DNA from 2 places in the Pantoea stewartii genome. Region 1 is predicted to be linked to the other one. Evidence: predicted binding sites of a transcription regulator. Region 1 holds the regulator's gene; the other holds the start of a gene.

Region 1 (4,430 bases):
ATAACAGCTATGTGATGTGTCACCATTTCGACGCACCCGCCCATACATCGGTGATGCTGGTCTGCGATCGCTGTGCAGTGGTCACGGAAAAGCAGGCGCAGGGCGCAGAAAAAATCATCGCATCGCTGGCGCAGGAGGCAAGCTTTGTCCTACGGCATAGCGTGATAGAGGCGCACGGGTTATGTGAAAACTGTGCGGAAGTTGAAGCCTGTGAACAGCATGAACATTGTGATCATGACCATCAGGCTGACGGGAAGAAACGCAGTAAACGAAGTTAATTGCACATCCTTGTGCGGTCTGGCCGGCATGAGCGTACCGGCCCGGGTAGGAGCATCCCTGAATAACGTGATTACCAGCGGTAATCCTTGTTGTGACCTTCCCAGTCCGTTACTTCTTTCTCCGCCTGATCTTTCGCGTAGCCGTAACGTTCCTGAATTTTGCCGACCAGCTGATCGCGTTTACCTTCAATGACTTGCATGTCATCATCGGTCAGCTTGCCCCATTTCTCTTTCATTTTTCCTTTGAACTGTTTCCAGTTTCCACTCGCTTCGTCTTTATTCATTGCAGACCTCCACGTCATCCTTCGATTTCGTTTTATTTTGCCATCAGGAAAAATTACGATATAAAGCGCTGTTTAATAGCGCCATTCAAAGATAATTGTAGTAGCTAATTTCAGTTTTGCCGGAAAAAATGAAAATTTTATGTATCCTGCGTCATATTTCAGGCAAGTTGCTCAGGCGCTAAACCAGGTGCCATTGCGCCAGTGCCTGCGCCAGACCAGCCAAAGTGACAGGCCGCGAAGCGCCAGAAAAACGGCTATCGCCAGCCATAAACCGTGATTACCGATAAAAGGCACGGTTAACAGCGTCAGGAAATAGCCCAGTGCGGCAATCGCCATACTGTTGCGCATTTCTCTTCCGCGCGTCGCACCAATAAACATGCCATCCAGCAGATAGCACCAGACGCCAACCAGCGGCATGACAACCTGCCACGGCAGAAAACGGTCAGCCGCCTGTTGAAGTGCGGGAATCGATGTCAGGAGAGCCACGATCTGATAGCCACAAACAGCATAGACCAGGGAGAAAAACAGCGCGACTGACAGGGCCTGACGGCAGGCAGCAATCCATACCAGTTGCAACCTGCTGCCGTCTTTTGCGCCGTGTGCCTCACCAGCAAAGGCTTCGACGGCGTAAGCAAAGCCATCCAGCGCATAGGCGGTAAACGTCATGAACATCAGCAGGATGGCATTTACCGCCACCACATCAGGTCCGATACGCGTTCCCAGCACGGTCAGAGAGGCAAAGCAAAGCTGTAACAGTAAGGTACGCAGCAGGATATCGCGATTCAGGCGAAGCAGGCGGTGGATATCGCCACGCCAGCTATGGACCAGACTGTGCAGCGTGATGCCGCGCAGCGCCAGCACGCGCCAGACCATAAGTGCCCCGACCAGCAACGTCGCATATTCCGCGATAGCCGTCGCGGCTGCAGCCCCGGCTACGCCCCAGTGCAGCCCCAGCACCAGCCAGAGGTCCAGCAGAATATTGATAACGTTGCCCACCACCAGCAGGATGACCGGCGCTCTGGCATACTGTACGCCCAGCAGCCAGCCCAGAATCACCAGGTTAGCCAGCATGGCGGGCGCACTGAGCCAGCGAATATGGATAAACAGCGCAGCCTGCTTAAGCACGGCGGCCTCTCCGCCGATAAAGCGGGTTGCTAATGCCGTAACAGGATGACGCAGGGCAATAAACAGGCTGCCGGCCAGTAAGGCAATGATCAGGGGCTGTGCCAATGCGCGCGCCAGCGCCGTTTTATCGCCCGCGCCAAACGCCTGAGCCGTCAGGCCTGTCGTACTCATCCGCAGAAAAAGCAGCAGCATGAAGATGAAACTGGTAACGGTCGTCCCGACCGCAACGCCGCCCAGATAAACCGGGCTGTCGAGATGGCCAATAACGGCTGTATCGACTAAGCCGAGCAGAGGAACGGTGATATTTGACAGGATCATGGGCAGCGCCAGCCGCCACAGTTTTTTATCGGTAGCTGTCAGGAAGCGCATGTAACGTCCGTGCAATGCGCCGCTGGTGTTACAGATGAACCCACAGCGGCAAAACAGGGGCAGACTGGGTAACGTCAAGGTTGACGTAAAGAGCCAACCTTAAGAAGAGTTACAACCACTCACCGTTACGTACGATGCCAACCGCCAGACCTTCAACCGTCAGCGACTGCGCACGTGTATCGACAATGATAGGCTCAAAATCCGTATTTTCAGGTAACAGATGCACCACTGATCCCTGTTTTTTCCAGCGCTTCACAGTGACTTCGTCGTCAATGCGCGCTACCACCACCTGACCATTACGCACTTCCTGCGTTTTATGCACGGCCAGCAAATCACCATCCATGATGCCAATGTCTTTCATTGACATGCCGCTAACGCGCAGCAGGAAATCGGCAGAGGGCTTGAACATGTCTGGATCCACTTTGTAGTGGGTTTCGATATGTTCCTGGGCCAGCAACGGCTCACCCGCCGCAACGCGCCCAATGAGTGGCAGGCCATCTGAAGGTTCTTCTTCCATTAACAAACGGATACCGCGGGACGCACCAGAGACGATTTCAATCACGCCTTTACGCGACAGCGCTTTCAGATGCTCTTCTGCCGCGTTAGGTGAGCGGAAGCCCAGTTGCGCAGCAATTTCTGCACGCGTAGGCGGCATGCCCGTTTGATTAATGTGGTCGCGAATCAAGTCGTAGACCTGTTGCTGCCTGCTGGTTAATGCTTTCATCCCGCCCCCTGGTTGTTTATACAGTCGCTGTGAGTATATACAGGTATTGGTGAAATGGAAACCAAAAGTCAGGCCAAAATCAGTAATTTGACGGGAGATGGAATGCTTATCGCAAATGCGACCAAAGTAGCGTTCCCCAAACGAACAGGGCCAGTACTATTGCCAGCAAAACAGCGGCCGATCCCATATCTTTGGCACGGCCGGCAAGAGGGTGACGTTCCTGCCCTGTGCGGTCCACCACCGCTTCGATGGCGCTGTTCAGAACTTCAACAATCATCACCAGCATGACCGCGCCAATCATCAGGATGCGCGAAATAGTATCGACATCCAGCCAGCAGGCCAGGATAATTGCCGCCAGTGAAATTACGGCTTCCTGGCGGAAGGCAGCTTCATGCTGCCAGGCGGCGCGAAGACCTTGCCATGAGTAGCCAGCCGCTTTCACAATCCGGGTAATGCCGGTGACATTATTTGTCATGATAAAGGAACTCTTTTCAAAGGATTGACGTCAATACCGGGCAGCGCACAATTGTCGCTGTCACAGATTTTTGCTGCGCGTTCTGATATGCTTGCGCCGCTTTGCTAACAAGAGGCTTCATGTTGTCTATGTCAGGTTGGCGTAAAATTTTCTATAAATTGCTGAACTTACCCCTTTCATTTCTGGTAAAGAGTAAGGCCATTCCGGCTGATCCCGTGTCCGAACATGGGCTGGATCCTACCCGGCCTATTATGTATGTCCTGCCTTATGATTCAAAGGCCGATCTCCTGACTTTACGCGCGCAGTGCATCCGGCACGATCTGCCTGATCCGCTTATTCCGCTGGAGATAGACGGCGCCCTGTTGCCGCGTCATGTCTTTATTAATGACGGTCCGCGTGTGTTCCCCTATTTTGTGCCCAGCCTTGAATCGGTCAAAATCTTCCACGAATATCTTGATCTGCACCGCAGCAACCCTGAACTTGATGTTCAGATGTTACCGGTTTCAGTCATGTTTGGCCGTGCGCCGGGTCGGGAAGTCCAGGGCGACGATCATCCGCCTCATTTGCGGCTCCTTAACGGCATTCAAAAATTCTTTGCCGTTCTCTGGCATGGCCGCGACAGTTTTGTGCGTTTTTCGCCCACGGTCTCCCTGCGTCGTATGGCGACCGAACACGGTACCGACAAGTCGATTGCGCAGAAGCTGGCTCGCGTAGCGCGCATCCATTTTGCCCGTCAGCGCCTGGCTGCGGTGGGACCGCGCCTGCCGGCTCGCCAGGATTTATTCAATCGCCTGTTGCAGTCGAAGGCGATTGAAAAAGCTGTGGAAGACGAGGCGCGTAGCAAGAAAATCTCCCATGAGAAAGCGCAGCAAAACGCCATTGAAATGATGGAAGAAATTGCGGCCAACTTTTCCTACGAAGCGATTCGTATCACCGACCGCGTGATGGGTTGGCTCTGGAGCCGACTCTATCAGGGGATCAACGTTAACGGCGGTGAGCGGGTACGTCAGCTGGCGCAGGACGGCCATGAAATTGTTTATGTGCCTTGCCACCGCAGCCATATGGACTACCTGCTACTGTCTTATGTGCTGTATCACCAGGGCCTGGTTCCGCCGCATATTGCCGCAGGGATTAACCTGAACTTCTGGCCTGCCGGGCCGATTTTCCGTCGTCTG
Region 2 (4,430 bases), on a different replicon from region 1:
CTGTCAGGCATTGGATGGAAAATAAAACGTCAGTGACTTGATACTGTCAGTACTATGATGACGCCTGCATCAGTCTGGCTGGCGAACAGAGCCCCTGAAAGAACTTCGCGGCCGGTTTCTCTGTGGCTTACGGTATTTCCGCGCTTTGGAAAGGTGCAAAAACGCAGACGATGCGCAAAAGATGGTGTGTCTTTAAATAGCCAATGCAGCGGGTGCTTATTAAACGGAGCGGTGTTTTACATCATGCCTTATTCGGACTTATTCACGTCCTGCGTTGTTCTGTTTTATCCGCTCTACTCTGTAACCCCGCGTTTTGCGCAAATGTTCACGCCAGAAAGGCGCGAATTTGCGCTACACTCACCAGCGATAACCTCTTGTTCTGTCTCAATGATAAATTTGACTGAGGCAGCGTAATCAACGTGGAAGAAGCATGAAAATCAGATTCCTTTCGGCCAATGAGCAAAAACTGGCGGAGGTCCGCGGAATACTGGAACCTGTGGGCGTGGACGTCGTACCCATCGCGCGTCGCATTGAAGAAATTCAAACGGAAAATGAACTGGATTTAGTGCGAGATAAACTGACGAAGGCCTTCTCTATTATCGGACGTCCGCTTTTTGTTGAGCACACCGGGCTGTATCTGGATGGCCTGAATGGTTTGCCTGCGGGGCTGACGCGTATTTTCTGGAATCGCCTCGGTGCCGATCGCTTTGCATCGCTGGTACAGGGCCTCGACAGTCAGGGTGTAACCGCCAAAACCGTACTGGGTTATTGCGACGGACGCAAAATGTACCAGTTTTTCGGCGAATTGCGCGGCACTATTGCACCTGAACCTGCCGGTCCCCATGGATTCCAGTGGGACTGTATCTTTATTCCCGAAGGATACGATCAAACCTTCGCTGAGATGGGCGAGAAGAAAAACGAAATTTCCAACCGTCGCATTGCGCTGGATCGTTTTGCTGCCTTTTTAAAAACTGCACGAGGCGTGGCATGAAACCTGAGCTCAAACGCGCATACGATTCCGGCAAGCTCATTCTGTTTGCCGGAGCCGGTCTTTCCCGTAATCTCGGCCTGCCTGAATGGCATGAGCTTATCGCTCATCTGGCTAATGAACTGGGGTACGATCCGAAAATTTTTAATACTTACGGTACGCACCTCTCTCTGGCTGAGTACTACAAGCAGAAAAAAGGTTCGTTAGGACCGTTACGAAGCTGGATGGATCGCGAATGGCACCGGCCTGATATTGATGTCCGCAGCTCTGAAATTCATACCATGATCACTCAGGGCAACTTTTCACGCATCTATACCACGAATTACGATCGGTGGCTGGAAGCCGCGCATGAGGCCCATGGCGTGCCTTATTCAAAAGTGGCGAATGCAGCCGATCTGGTTTCACTCACCGAAGATAAACGTCATATCATCAAACTTCATGGCGACTTTGATGACGATACTTCTATCGTACTGGATGAAAGCAGCTACTTTGAACGCCTCTATTTTGATTCGCCGTTAGATATCAAGCTGACCCATGATGTCATGGGCAATTCGGTTTTGTTTGTTGGCTACAGCATCAGTGATTTTAATATTCGTCTGCTCTTCTATCGGCTGACAAAAATGTGGGGGCGCACAGGCCTGGCAACCGCCCGACCCAAATCTTACCTTTTTACCAATCGCAATAACCCGGTGGCAAAAGAAGTATTGGGGCAATGGGGAATCGAAATGATCGTGTCGGAAGAGGACGATCCCCGTAAAGCGTTGGCTGAGTTTATGGAAGAATTACTGGCCTGATGCACACCGAATGGCGTAAGCAGGGCAGGTTTAACCGTTGTGTCTTTTCTTCACTGGAAAACGTCGCCGACTGTGTTATACTGTATAAATAAACAGTATGTGAGGGCAATAAAATGGCTGTCGAAACCAAATTTGTAGTAGTCAGAAAGGGTGAAGAGAAGATGACATTTGCCAATAAGAAAGAGGCCGATGCCTACGACAAAATGCTGGATATGGCAGAGGCGTTCACCGACTGGTTACTGGCACACCAGGCCGATATGGACGAATCGCAGGCTGAAACCTTAGGGTTGTTGCTGGCAGAGCAAAAAGACGCGGTACAGCATATTCTTCGCACCAGCAAATTACCTGGCACGGCGCAAAATGTGTCAGAAACAGCTGACGCGACTGCGCAAAGTGAGAAAAAAGTCCGCGCCGTTAAAGCGGCCTGATGGTTCATTCCAGGCAGTTCATTACCTGTGAACTGCCTGCCTGTTATCACGCACAACGCTCTCTCCATAACGCTTCGCGCGCATTGACTGGTTTGCGCCGTGCTTGCCTGCATTACGATCAGCCAGTCAAATGTGTGATGGCAAAAGCGTAGTGATGGAGATATCTGGCAAGCCAGCCAAAACAAAGCGCAGAGCTGTGAAGCCAGCCAGTATGATTCCACATGAATAAGTCCGGTTTTTCATCCCGCCAAAAAAGAGGGCACAAACTGACATATTTTTTCCGCCCGTTTATTGTTTCAGGTCAAAATCATCGCGATAAGTTACCAAAATTTCACTTTCCCGCCCGGTGTTCAGACGACATCGTGACGATCGCCACGCGTTGTGGGATGAGAAATGACTAAAAAAGTGACGCTGTTATCGCTGATATTGCGAGCCTGATGTTTTGCGCCGGGGGGAATTTCAATTCCCTGTTGCGTCTGCAGATGATGCACCACACCTTCCACCTCAAGGCTGAGCTGGCCTTCCAGCACAAAAAAGAACTGCCGCGATCGCACATGATAATGCCGTATTTCATGTGTTGCAGGCGGCATCTGCTCATAAATAATGCTCAGATCGTGTCTTTTAAGCAGATGCCAACCCTCACACTGCTCACCCCAGAAATAATGTTCTGCGTTCTCTTTCGAAATCATGCGCTTTCCCCCTGATGATGAACGTTGTGATTAAGGTCTGACTTGAGTCATGAGAATTAAAGTTCGTTTATTGAGCGCCGATAGATCCTTAAGGAACATAAAAGCGTCTGTCTGGCAGGGAAGTCAATTAAGTCGATCGATTTCAGGGGAATCCGCATGACTTCTCAACCCGCAAAAAAAACACTGACCACCCGCACCCAGATGCTGCTTGCCGGTGGCCTGACTATTACGCTTGGTTTTACCGTCACTATTGGCGTCCTGAGCTGGCAATCGGCAAAAGAGCAAAAAAACTTAGCGGAAAATTATCTTCAACAGATTGCACAAAGTCGCGGCCTGCAGATTCAGCAAGAGCTGAGTTACGCGCGCGATATGGCACACAGCCTTGGCCAAAGCCTGATTGCCTTACCAAAAGCGGGCGTTAATGACCGGAAAATTGCCGACAAAATTATGGAGTATTCCCTCAGGGCCAACCCTGACTATCTCTCTATGTCCGTGATTTTTGAACCTGACGCGTTTGACGGTCGCGATGCGGAGTTTGTTGGTCAGAAAGGACAGCCACCTCAGGGCCGCTATGCCTGGTTTGTTGACCGCGATCAGTCCGGCAACTATGCCATGCATCCGCTGCTCTCCTATTTGACGCCTGGCCAGGGGGATTATTATCTTGTCCCTCAACAGTCGCGTAAAGATACCCTGATAGAGCCCTACAGCTACCCGTACAACGGCGTGCCAACCTTACTGACCTCGGTTGCCTCACCCATTATCGATCAAGGCAAGCTCATGGCGGTGGTCACATCGGATATTTCGCTTGCGTCATTACAGCAAAAAGTGAACCAGATAAAACCCTGGCAGGATACGGGTTATGCGCTGTTGCTTTCGAACAGTGGCAAAGTGGTATCTTCACCTGTCAAAAATGACGCCGGTAAGGAATGGAAAGGCGACAAAGACAATTTTACCCGTCAGATCGTCGAACATGATGATCCGGTGTTGGGTGAAAGAGCCATGTACACCTGGTATCCGGTGGTGACAGGCAACAGCGATAAGCCCTGGTATGTGGGAATTGTCGCCCCTGTAAGCCAGGTCATGGCCGCCGCGAACCGCCAGCTCTATTGGGCTATCGGTTTAATGCTTGTGAGCATCCTGCTGGTAGGTGCCGTACTGGGGTTATTGTTTAATCGCAAAGTAATGCGCCCGCTTGGTGGCGAACCCGCAGAAGCAGCCCGCATTGCGCTGGCCGTTGCGGAAGGCAAACTGAGCAATGATATTCAGGTCGCGCACGGTGACAACGCCAGCCTGTTTTACGCCCTGCACACCATGCAGAGCCAGTTGCAATCCATTGTGGGCCAGATTAAAGATGCCAGCGCGTCTGTCAGAGAGGGGGCCAGTGAGATAGCCAGCGGCAACCTGGATTTAGCCTCGCGCACCGAACAACAAGCGGCAGCACTGGAAGAGACAGCAGCCAGCATGGAACAAATCAGCGCCACGGTTCGCCTGAACGCGGATAACGCCCAGCAGGCTACGCACCTGACCGGAA

Evidence for each region. Region 1 encodes LexA, which represses DNA repair genes until DNA is damaged. Its sites were predicted from a motif close to TNCTGTATGTACATACAGNA; they were not measured.
Region 2: the regulator LexA is predicted to act here: its motif matches at 1,861-1,880, upstream of G5574_RS21965 (YebG family protein).

The regions. Positions count from the first base shown of each region.
Region 1 is NZ_CP049115.1:3,113,917-3,118,346, reverse strand. Features, by position in the region: gene zur (zinc uptake transcriptional repressor Zur) at 1-278, shown strand, start outside; gene G5574_RS14770 (CsbD family protein) at 350-562, opposite strand; gene dinF (MATE family efflux transporter DinF) at 734-2,056, opposite strand; gene lexA (transcriptional repressor LexA) at 2,166-2,780, opposite strand; gene G5574_RS14755 (diacylglycerol kinase) at 2,887-3,255, opposite strand; gene plsB (glycerol-3-phosphate 1-O-acyltransferase PlsB) at 3,384-4,430, shown strand, end outside.
Region 2 is NZ_CP049116.1:106,546-110,975, reverse strand. Features, by position in the region: gene G5574_RS21975 (non-canonical purine NTP pyrophosphatase) at 431-991, shown strand; gene G5574_RS21970 (SIR2 family protein) at 988-1,782, shown strand; gene G5574_RS21965 (YebG family protein) at 1,896-2,210, shown strand; gene G5574_RS21960 (cupin domain-containing protein) at 2,561-2,899, opposite strand; gene G5574_RS21955 (methyl-accepting chemotaxis protein) at 3,056-4,430, shown strand, end outside.